3 regions of the Rhodoferax sp. EU05-FHT12H12 genome follow, and region 3 is predicted to be linked to each of the others. Evidence: predicted binding sites of a transcription regulator. Region 3 holds the regulator's gene; each other region holds the start of a gene.

Region 1 (3,531 bases), on a different contig from region 3:
GATAGAGCGCACGATGGCCAGCACCAACAGTGTCGCCAGCAACGCCACCACCGCCGTGGCCACCAACACCACCCAGGGCGCTTGCCCACCGGTGCGGGCCAGTGCCGCCCGGCGCTCGCTGGCCCGCGCGCCCAGGGCCTGCGATACCTGCATCAGGCCCTGCTCCGTGGCTTGCATGTCGGCGGCCAGTGGTGCCATGGCCGCGTTGGCCGCCCAAGGGTCGTGCAACTCCCCGCGCGCCAGCCGCCCCAGAATGTCTTTGAACCCGGCCTCATACACACGCAGGCGCTGGGCCATCTCCCCCAGGGCCGTGGCCTCGGCTGCCTGGGCCAGGCCTTGCAGCTGCGCCAAGGACAGCTGCGTCGCTGCCAGAGACTGGCCCCATTGCTGGCTGTAACGCTCCGTGGCCGCCTCATCCCCCATGGTCAGCAACACTTCTTTTTCATAGCGGCGCGCATCCCCCAGGTAGGTACGCAACGCCCCCAGAGCCTGCAGCGCCTCAAACTCCGAATCGATGAAGGCCGTGGCACGTGTCGCCTCGCGGTCTATGGTCCATGCCGCAAAGGCCCCTAGCACCGCCAAAGCCATCACCGAAAACACCAGCAACACCAACAAACGGGATCGAATTCGCAAACGCGCAAGCCAAGTCATACCATCCTCCTGTGGGATGAAATGCTCGCTGGTCTGTATGACTTTGGTGTGACACAGCCATTACACTCCCGCCCGACGTCCATGCGCCAAAGCCAACCTCTGAAAGTCACCCATGCTGACCGCCCTGATCCTGGTGTTCGTTCTTGCCTACACCGCCATTGCGCTGGAACACCCTCTCAAAGTCAACAAGTCCGCCACGGCCCTGTTGGGAGCAGGACTGATGTGGACGCTCTATGCCCTGGACCAGGGCAACCCGCAAGTCTTGAATGCCGAGCTGGGCGAATCGCTCACGGGAACCGCTCAGATTGTGTTTTTCTTGATGGGTGCGATGGCCATTGTGGAGGTGGTCGATGCGCACAACGGCTTCGAAGTCATTACTTCGCGCATCCGAACCACACGCCTGTCCAAACTCATGTGGCTGGTCGGTGGTGTGTCTTTCTTGCTGAGTTCCATCCTGGACAACTTGACCACCACCATCGTCATGGTGTCCCTGATGAAAAAACTGCTGGACCGCCGCGAAGACCGCCTGTTCTTTGCGGGCATCATCGTCATCGCCGCCAATGCAGGTGGCGCATGGACGCCGATCGGTGATGTCACGACCACCATGCTCTGGATCGGCGGGCAAATTACTGCCACAGAAATCATGAAGGGCTTGTTTTTCCCTTCACTGGTCAATCTGTTGGTGCCCTTGGCCGCAACCAGCGCCTGGCTGGGCCAGCGTCGGGTGATAGCCCCCCAGCAACACACAGATGACATTCCATTCGAAACCAGCACATTCGAGCGCAACCTGATGTTTTTTCTGGGCCTCGCCATTCTTGTGATGGTCCCTGTGTTCAAGACGGTGACACACCTGCCCCCTTTCATGGGAATTTTGCTGGGTCTGGGCCTGCTCTGGCTGGTGGGTGACCTCGTGCACCGCAAAGAAGAAGACTTGCGCAAGCAACGCCTGACCCTGGCGCGCGCCCTGACACGCATCGACATGAGCTCCATCGTTTTCTTCATCGGCATTTTGCTCAGCGTGGCCGTGCTGGAACATGCCCACGTGCTGTCGTCCATTGCACACTGGCTCGATGCCACCGTGGGCCGGCAGGACGTGATTGTTTTGCTGATCGGTCTGGTCAGTGCGGTGGTGGACAACGTGCCCCTGGTGGCGGCCAGCATGGGCATGTACAGCTTGGCGCAATTTCCAGCGGACAGCTTTTTATGGGAATTTCTGGCCTATTGCGCAGGCACTGGCGGCTCTATCCTGATCATTGGCTCCGCCGCGGGCGTGGCAGCCATGGGGCTGGAGAAAATTGATTTCCTCTGGTACGCACGCAAAATCAGCGGCCTGGCATTGCTGGGCTATTTTGCCGGAGCACTCACCTACATGGCCCAACAGCATTGGCTGGCCTGAGCCAGCGGTGTTTCAACGCAGGACCAATACAGGAATGTTTGTCTGCGCCAACACTTTTTGGGTCTGACTGCCCACCAGCAAACGCTCCAAAGCACCGGCCCCATGGGTCCCCATGACGATGAGGTCGGCCCCGGTGGCGGACGCAGCGTTCAAAATGCTCTGGCACACGCTACGTTCTTGCTCAATGCGATGATGGGCCTCGACTGCGTATTGGCGAACAATGGCCAGTCCAGCGTCAAGCCAATGCTGGGCAGCGGCCAGCGCGGCCTGGTGCCCAGGCTGGTCCTCGGCCCGATAGGCACTACCGCCCAAACCTAAAGGATAGGGCTCCAACGCGCTGACCAGCGTGACAGAGGCACCCAGCGCCTGTGCCAATGCGGCACCTTTGGCCAACGCACGGGCGGAGGCCTCTGAACCATCGGTGGGCATGAGAATATGTTTGAACATAAAAACCTTTCGCTGTGATCAATGCAGGAACGCAATCGCAATGTATCGGTACACCGTCCGCGCCATCCTGACGCAGGTCAACAAGCCTATCCCAACGGGGCTTAAGGGTAAACACCAAGTCTCTGCGTCAGGTTTTTTACAGGGGATTTAAGGCACTATCCCCGTGTCGATCAGGCAGGGTACGACCTTGCTCTGGTCCATCGCAATTACAGATTGGAGACTTCCCGTGGCAATCCTCTTGAAACTCGCACTCGGCATGGACTGGGTCAGCGAAAAGTTCGGTACGCTCGCATCCTGGACCGTGTTATTCGCAGCGCTGATCAGTGCCGCCAATGCCTTCGTGCGCTACGGGTTCGACTGGAGCTCCAACTCCTTCATCGAAATCCAGTGGTACCTGTTCGCCTACATGGTGATGGTGGGTGCGCCACTCGTTCTCAAACTGAACGAACACGTCCGTGTTGACCTGATCTACGGAAAGATCAAAGGAAACAAGCCGGTCTATGTGGACCTGCTCGGCCTGGTGGTGTTTCTGTTGCCCGTCATCACCTTGCTGATGGTTCTGTCCTGGGGCTACTTTGTCAATTCCTGGACCTCGGGTGAAATGTCGCAGAACGCCGGGGGCCTGATTCGTTGGCCCGCCGTTTTGGCCATGCCGCTGGGCTTTGGCCTGGTACTCCTGCAAGGTCTGGCAGAAATCATCAAGCGCGTGGCCTATTTGCAAGGCAAGTACCAAATGGACACGCACTACGAAAAACCTTTGCAGTGAGCCGCTCGTCAGCTGCCACGCCCTTGCCTTGTAAGCATGCCCCCGTTTTGAGATTCAGGAACTAGATATGCAAATGGAACACTTCCCCCCCATCATGTTTGCGGGGCTGGTCATCATCATGTTGATCGGCTTCCCGGTCGCCTTCTCGCTGGCGGCACTGGGACTTGCCAGTGGCTTCTATGCCATCGAGATGGGCTGGTTCCCCGCCGCCTTCATGGGCAACCTGCCCATCTCCATCTTCTCCATCCTGAACAACGAATTGCTGCTGGCG
Region 2 (3,531 bases), 580 kb from region 3:
GCATGGCTGGCTTCCTGAGCCGCCTGTTCCGCCACGACCAGTTGATTGAGAGCCAGCCCGGCCGCCCCGGCACGCACGAAAAGCTGGACCTGTACTTTGGCCGCACCAACCTGGGCGTGTTTTTGCACGGTGCCAAGTGTGTGGAGTACGAACACCTGGTGGATGCTGACGGGCAGAACATCTACGTGACGGACGAAAACGTGCGCCGTTACCTAGGCATGCCGGTCATGCTGCTGCATGGGGCTGACAACGTGTTGTTCGACCAGGAGTCGCTGCACGAGACGCAACGCCAGTTCAGCCGTGCCTTTGGCGGGCAGCGCCTGGCCACCGGTCTCGACCGCTTTTTGGTGGCACCCGAACATGCGCACTTTGACTGCACCATTGGCAAGCGCGCGCCCGAGGTCATTTTTTCGGAGGTGGTGGACTTTTTCAACCAAGCCCAGGCTGCCGACCTACCCGAACCGGTAACGCAAAACCGCCTGCGTGCGCGCTTGCCGCGCACCGGACCGCTCACGGGGTGGGTACGCCGTGAGGGGGATGAGACAGTGCTGCGCGTGTGGATGGAGGTGGACAACTCCCAGGCCGACACCGCCGTGGCCGCCATGACACTGCTCTCGGTGGGGCGCCAGCGCAGCGTGCACGCCTGGTCCTTGGTCAGCAGTCCGCTCGAAGGCCTGGTGGGCGTGGCACAGGACGCAGCACCCGACCAAAGCATTGTGTATGCCGTGGCCGATCTGCGCGTGCCCGCCGACTGGCTGGGTGCCATCACCGTCGCCATGGTGAGCCTGCACCGCATTGCTGCCGATGCACCCGCCGATGGCGCAGCCCAGGCGCTGCATTGGCCCGATGTGTGGGGCGCACCAGTGACCGTGCAGGATGTGGCGCACAGTGCCGGGCGCAGCCCGGTGCCTGCGGTGCCACCGTCGGCCGAGGCTGCACATGCGGACTACCGGCAAACCCTGGCACAGGGCCAAGGAGCCGCCGGCTGGGAGTTGGCCCCGACAGCCACCGCCGTGCCGCACGCGGTAGGCCATGGTGCGCTGCAGCCCCTGCCGCTGGACCTGACGCTGGACGACGCCGTGGCCCTGCTGCGGCCCCTGGCCGCGCTGGTGCGCGAGCAGCGCGCCGTGGCACTGCGCGCGCAGCCCGGCACGCTGTCACGCGAGCGCCGCAGCCTGCGCTGGATGCGCGACTGCGTGCTGCGCCTGCAAGCGGATGTGTTGGCCCCCCAAAACGGCCTGCGTTTTGTGGCCGCCACCTGCCGCCACCCAGGCATCACCGCGTTGGAGGCTGCCCGCAGCGACCACACTCTGCAGCAGCTGGCCGAGCGCCAGCGGCAGGCGCCAGCTTCGCTGATGTGGATGCTGGGCGACCAGATTTATGCCGATGCACGGGCCGGCCTGGCCTCCAGCAGCTCGCCCATCGAGTCGTTGCTGCCTCGCTACCGCGAAGCCTTTGGTTCGGCGGGCTTTCGCCAACTGGCGCGCAGCCTGCCGTTCTACATGGCCATGGACGACCACGAGATTGCCGACAACTGGAGCCGCGACGAAGAGCGCCTGGGCACGGCGCGCGCCGTGCTCACGCGCAATGCACTGAGCGCATTTGCGGCCTTCCAGCGCGCCCATGGCCCGGCACCGCTGGGGCCGCAGGGGCACGACGGAGCGGTTTCGCACGCGGCAGCGGCATTTCTCTCCCTCAACACCCGGGTGCACCGCAACCGTGCCTTGGGCACCGAGCGGCGCCTGCTGGAGCTCGGCCAGTGGCCGGTGCTGGAAGCCTGGCTGCTGCAAGAGCAGGCGCGCGGCCACCAGGCCAAGTTCATTGCCACGGGCGCGGTGCTGGCACCGGGCCTGGTGCAGGGGCTGGGCCGGCCCTCACCGCGGTCCACCGACAACTGGCAGTTTGCCGAAGGCGACCGCCAGCGTGTGCTGGACTTCATTGCCACGCAGCACATCAGCAACGTGGTCTTCCTCTCGGGCGATTACCACTGCGCGGCCAGTGCCACCATCACCTTCAGCCACAGCCCGGTCAAGGCCTACGCGCTGGTCGCACCGCCGTTGCACGCGCCGCTGCGGTTTGCCAACGTGGCCGCCAGCGATGTGCTGGCGCAGGAGACGGTGCCATTGGCGGGCGGCAATGCGCAGATTGAAGCGCAGGCCTGGAATGGCGACGGCTGGCTCGAGTGCGAGCTGGCGCCGCTGGCCAGCGGCGGCCAGCGCTTGCGCGCCAGTTTCAGCATGCGCCGTTTTGATGTGAGCACCCTCGACCAGGTGGTGACCGAGTGGACCCTGGCCTGAATGGCGGACACCGGCGCGAGGGGCAGGGCGGTTTGATGTGGATCAAACTGCCTGCCAATGTCCGCTGGCGCACGGGCGCTGGCCTTGAAATGGGGCACCATGGCCCCAAGCTGGTTGTCATTCCATAAACCGTCGCGGGAGCAGCAATGCGAATCGAAAAACTCACCACCAAATTCCAGGAAGCCTTGAGCGAAGCCCAGAGCTTGGCCCTGGGCAATGACAACCAGTACATCGAGCCCGTGCACGTGTTGGCGGCCATGATCCGTACCGACGATGCTCCCAAGGCCCTGATGAACCGCGCCGGTGTCAACGTGGCGGGCCTGCTGGCTGGGGCCGAGGCTGCCATCAAACGCCTGCCCCAAGTGCAGGGCCATGAGCAGGTGACGGTGGGCCGTGACATGGTGAGCCTGCTGCAGGCTTCAGAGAAAGAATCCATCAAACGCGGCGACCAGTTCATTGCCGGCGAGCTGTTTTTGCTGGCACTGGCCGACCACAAGGGCGAAGCGGGCAACCTGGCCCGTGCCAACGGACTGACCCGCAAAGCCCTGGAGGCTGCCATTGAGGCGGTGCGCGGCGGCCAGAAGGTGGACAGCGCCGACGCCGAAGAGCAGCGCGAGTCGCTCAAGAAATACTGCATCGACCTGACCGAACGCGCCCGCCTGGGCAAGCTGGACCCGGTGATTGGCCGAGACGACGAAATCCGCCGCGCCATCCAGGTGCTGCAGCGCCGTACCAAAAACAACCCCGTGCTGATTGGCGAGCCCGGCGTGGGCAAGACCGCGATTGTGGAAGGCCTGGCCCAGCGCATCGTGGCCGGTGAGGTGCCGGATAGCCTGAAGGGCAAGCGTGTGCTGAGCCTGGACATGGCGGCGTTGCTGGCCGGTGCCAAGTTCCGTGGCGAGTTTGAAGAACGCCTGAAGAATGTGCTGAAAGACCTGGCCAAGGACGAAGGGCAGACCATCGTGTTCATTGACGAGCTGCACACCATGGTGGGGGCCGGCAAGGGCGAGGGTGCCATGGATGCCGGCAACATGCTCAAACCCGCGCTGGCCCGTGGCGAGCTGCACTGTGTGGGCGCCACCACCTTGGACGAATACCGCAAGTACATCGAGAAAGACGCCGCGCTGGAGCGCCGGTTCCAGAAAATTCTGGTGGGTGAACCTACGGTGGAGGCCACCATTGCCATTTTGCGTGGCCTGAAAGAACGCTACGAAGTGCACCATGGCGTGGATAT
Region 3 (3,531 bases):
GCCAGCCCCCCAAGCGTGGCGTAACCCACTACCCGGCCGATTTGAAACAGAAGGAGTGCAGAGTTCTGGCGCGGACCCGCAGCCTGGCCGATGCCTGCACAGGCAGCACCACACATGGCCACACAGTGGGGCCCACCCACCAAGCCCATCACCAAGGCCGTGATTGCCAGAGACGATTGCATCCGACGATGCTAAATGATCTTGGAAAAACGGGCCCGTGTACGGTCAGTTTGCAAATACTTGTCAAACACCATGGCCACGGCTCTGACAAAAAACCAGCCTTGGGTAGTGACCTGGATGCCGCTGTCATCCAGCACCACCATGCCCTGCTCGGCCAGCGCCTGCAAGGCCACCAGTTCGCTGGCAAAGTAGTTTTTGAAGTCCACCAAATACGCGAGGTTGATGGATTCATACTGCAACTGGCCCTGGCACATCAGCGCCATGATGACGGCGCGGCGTACCAGGTCATCACGGGTTACCGCCAGGCCACGCACTACGGGAAAGCGTCCTTGGTTCAGGTAGTCGTAGTACTCATCCAGCGTTTTGGCGTTCTGGCTGTAGCTGGCACCAATGCGGCCAATGGCCGAGACGCCCAGCGCAATCAGATCGCAATCGGGCTGCGTGCTGTACCCCTGGAAATTGCGATGCAGGCGCCCTTGCCGCTTGGCCACCGCCAGCGAGTCTTCCGGCAAGGCGAAATGGTCCATTCCCACATACACATAACCCGCACCCATAAAGGCAGCCAGGGAGCGTGACAACATGGACACCTTGGACGCCGCGCTGGGCAACTCCACCGTGGCAATGCGCCGCTGGGGCTTGAAGCGCTCGGGCAAATGCGCGTAGGCGTATAGCGCAATACGGTCGGGCCGCAACTGGTTCACCTGGGCCAGCGTGCGGTCAAACGACTCAGGGCTCTGCTGGGGCAAGCCATAGATCAAGTCCACATTGATGGACTCAAAGCCGCGCGCGCGCGCAGCCTCCACCAGCGCAAACACCTGCTCAGCGGGCTGCACGCGGTGCACAGCCTTTTGCACTGCGGGGTCAAAATCCTGGACCCCAAAGCTCAGACGGTTGAAGCCGAGCTCGGCCAGGGTGTCCAGACGCTGCGCGTCAATGGTGCGGGGGTCCACTTCAATGGAGTATTCGCCGCCGGGCGCGAGGTTGAAATTGCGCCGCAGCATGCCCATCAGCTCGCCCAACTCGGCGTCACTCAAGAAGGTGGGGCTGCCGCCACCCAGGTGCAACTGGCTCACGGTCTGGCCGGTACCGATGCACGCGGTATGCAGGTCCACCTCGCGGCTCAGGTAGCGCAGGTAGGTCGCTGCCTTGTCATGGTGCTTGGTGATGATTTTGTTGCAGGCGCAGTAGTAGCATAGCGACTCGCAAAAGGGAATATGCACATACAGGGACAAGGGTAGCGCCAAGGCAGCGGCGCCGCTACGGCGCTGGGCCAGTGCCTGGGCATAGTCATCCGCGGTGAAGGCTTCGACAAAGCGGTCTGCCGTCGGGTAGGAGGTGTAGCGCGGCCCCGAAACGTCAAAACGGGTCAACAAATTTTCAGAGATGGGCGGGGTGTCGAGGACGGCGTTCATGGATACTCCAAACTGGCATCACAAATGTCGCCCAAACGCCCGCGGCGGACATTGATACAGATCAAGCCCGCGATGGGTGCCAAGGCGGATAATTGACTTGCATCAGGGGAACCACATGTTTGAACCAAGCACTCCATCCGGCAAACCAGGCGAGGCGCATGCGCACATTGCCATCACGCCCGTACCAACCGCGCCCCTGAGCCCGCACACCATCAAGGTCGCCTGCTCCAACTGCAACCTGCGTGAACTCTGCATGCCCCTGGGTCTGAGCCCCAGCGAACTGGAGAAGATTGACGATGTGGTGGCCAGCCGCCGCAAAGTCAAACGGGGTAGCACCCTCTTCCGCAATGGCGAGCGTTTTACCAGCCTCTACGCCATTCGCACCGGCTTCTTCAAGACCTGCGTGGCCTCGGAGGACGGGCGTGACCAGGTCACCGGCTTTCAGATGGCGGGTGAAGTAATTGGTCTGGACGGCATCGTCAACGATCACCACACCTGCGACGCCGTGGCGCTGGAAGACGCCGAAGTCTGCGTTATGCCCTTTGAGCGCATTGAAGAACTGTCACGCGAAGTGAACGCACTGCAGCGCCACGTGCACAAGATCATGAGCCGCGAGATCGTGCGGGAGAACGGCGTCATGCTGCTGCTGGGCAGCATGCGCGCCGAAGAGCGCCTGGCCGCCTTCCTGTTGAACCTGGTGCAGCGGTTGCACGCACGCGGCTTCTCGCAGTCGGAGTTGGTACTGCGCATGACGCGCGAAGAAATTGGCAGCTACCTCGGCCTCAAGCTCGAAACCGTCAGCCGCACTTTTTCAAAGTTTGTGGAAGACGGCATCGTGGAAGTGAAACAGCGTCACGTGCGCATCTTGAACACCGATGCCCTCAAAGACATCGTGAATCCTAAAGTCTGCAACTGATCAGTCGTTGACCTCTGCAGGGCTGAGACACAGCAGTGCTGCCAGTCCACTGGCGACCAGCGCGATCACCCAAAACACAAAGAACGCCACGGTGTAAACACCCTGGCGCGAGAACTCCACAGGCCGCCCCAGCCAGTGCAACTCATGCGGGTCGACAAACGCGAACACCAACACCTCCAGCAAACACGCCGTCAAAAAAGCAGGCCACACAATTGCTGTCCATTTGACTTTGGGCATGGTGCGCCTCTTGGGAATCAGGGTTTGGACTGGGCCACAGGCGCTTTGACGCCCGTCGCAGCGTGGTTACGCGCTTGCATGGCGGGCGCCAGGCTCTCCGGGGCACCTTCCAGCGTACGGTTGATCTCAATGCCCTTTTGGTAGTAGTTTTGGTCCACCACCGGGTCTGCACCGGACATGGCCAGGTACAGCGTGACGAAGCCGGCGACCACCACAATGGCCGGGCCAGACAACACCAACCAGACGTGGCCAAAGTGCCACCAGGGTTGGGAGGAGATAGAAGGAGAGTCCATGGTGAATCCTTAACGGGGAACGATAAACACCGATTTTTCGGTCACGGCCATCTTGTGCTCCGCATCGGCCACTTCAAATTGGATGGCGTGTGAGCCTGCGGGGACGGCCTCATATGGCACTTGCACCCGGACCGCGACCCAGCGCGCCTGGGTAGCACCAATGGCAACGGTAGGGCTGTCCAACTGGATGCTGATGCCCTCTATCCCGCTGGCGCCAATGCGGAAGTCCTGGTCCTGCTCCGTCGCATTCATGATCTGCAGGCGGTATACGTTTTCGATCTTGCCGCCTTGCACGATACGCGCCAGCGTGCCACGGTCACGCACCACATCCACCTTGAACGGCGAGCGCAGCGCCAAACTCGCCAGCATGGCCACCACCACCGCCAACAAAATGCCGCTGTACACCAGCACCCGGGGGCGCAGTACATGGCGAATGGTCTGGGCACGGGTCCAGTGTTGGCTCACCGCATTTTGGGTGGAGTACTTCACCAGT

Evidence for each region. Region 3 encodes FNR, which switches genes on or off when oxygen is low (the NO sensors DNR and NnrR bind a similar motif). Its sites were predicted from a motif close to TTGATNNNNATCAA; they were not measured.
Region 1: a site for FNR is predicted at 2,562-2,575, ahead of AC3WS7_RS13635 (universal stress protein). Genes of this name have one in related genera too.
Region 2: a site for FNR is predicted at 2,330-2,343, ahead of clpB (ATP-dependent chaperone ClpB). Genes of this name have one in related genera too.

What each region holds. Positions count from the first base shown of each region.
Region 1 is NZ_JBYTDI010000004.1:296,428-299,958, reverse strand. Features, by position in the region: gene AC3WS7_RS13645 (methyl-accepting chemotaxis protein) at 1-651, opposite strand, end outside; gene nhaD (sodium:proton antiporter NhaD) at 764-2,047, shown strand; gene AC3WS7_RS13635 (universal stress protein) at 2,060-2,494, opposite strand; gene AC3WS7_RS13630 (TRAP transporter small permease subunit) at 2,721-3,260, shown strand; gene AC3WS7_RS13625 (TRAP transporter large permease) at 3,328-3,531, shown strand, end outside.
Region 2 is NZ_JBYTDI010000001.1:654,756-658,286, reverse strand. Features, by position in the region: gene AC3WS7_RS03055 (alkaline phosphatase D family protein) at 1-2,297, shown strand, start outside; gene clpB (ATP-dependent chaperone ClpB) at 2,444-3,531, shown strand, end outside.
Region 3 is NZ_JBYTDI010000001.1:73,071-76,601, reverse strand. Features, by position in the region: gene AC3WS7_RS00345 (sulfite exporter TauE/SafE family protein) at 1-182, opposite strand, end outside; gene hemN (oxygen-independent coproporphyrinogen III oxidase) at 192-1,592, opposite strand; gene fnr (fumarate/nitrate reduction transcriptional regulator Fnr) at 1,789-2,508, shown strand; gene AC3WS7_RS00330 (hypothetical protein) at 2,509-2,745, opposite strand; gene AC3WS7_RS00325 (FixH family protein) at 2,763-3,038, opposite strand; gene ccoG (cytochrome c oxidase accessory protein CcoG) at 3,048-3,531, opposite strand, start outside.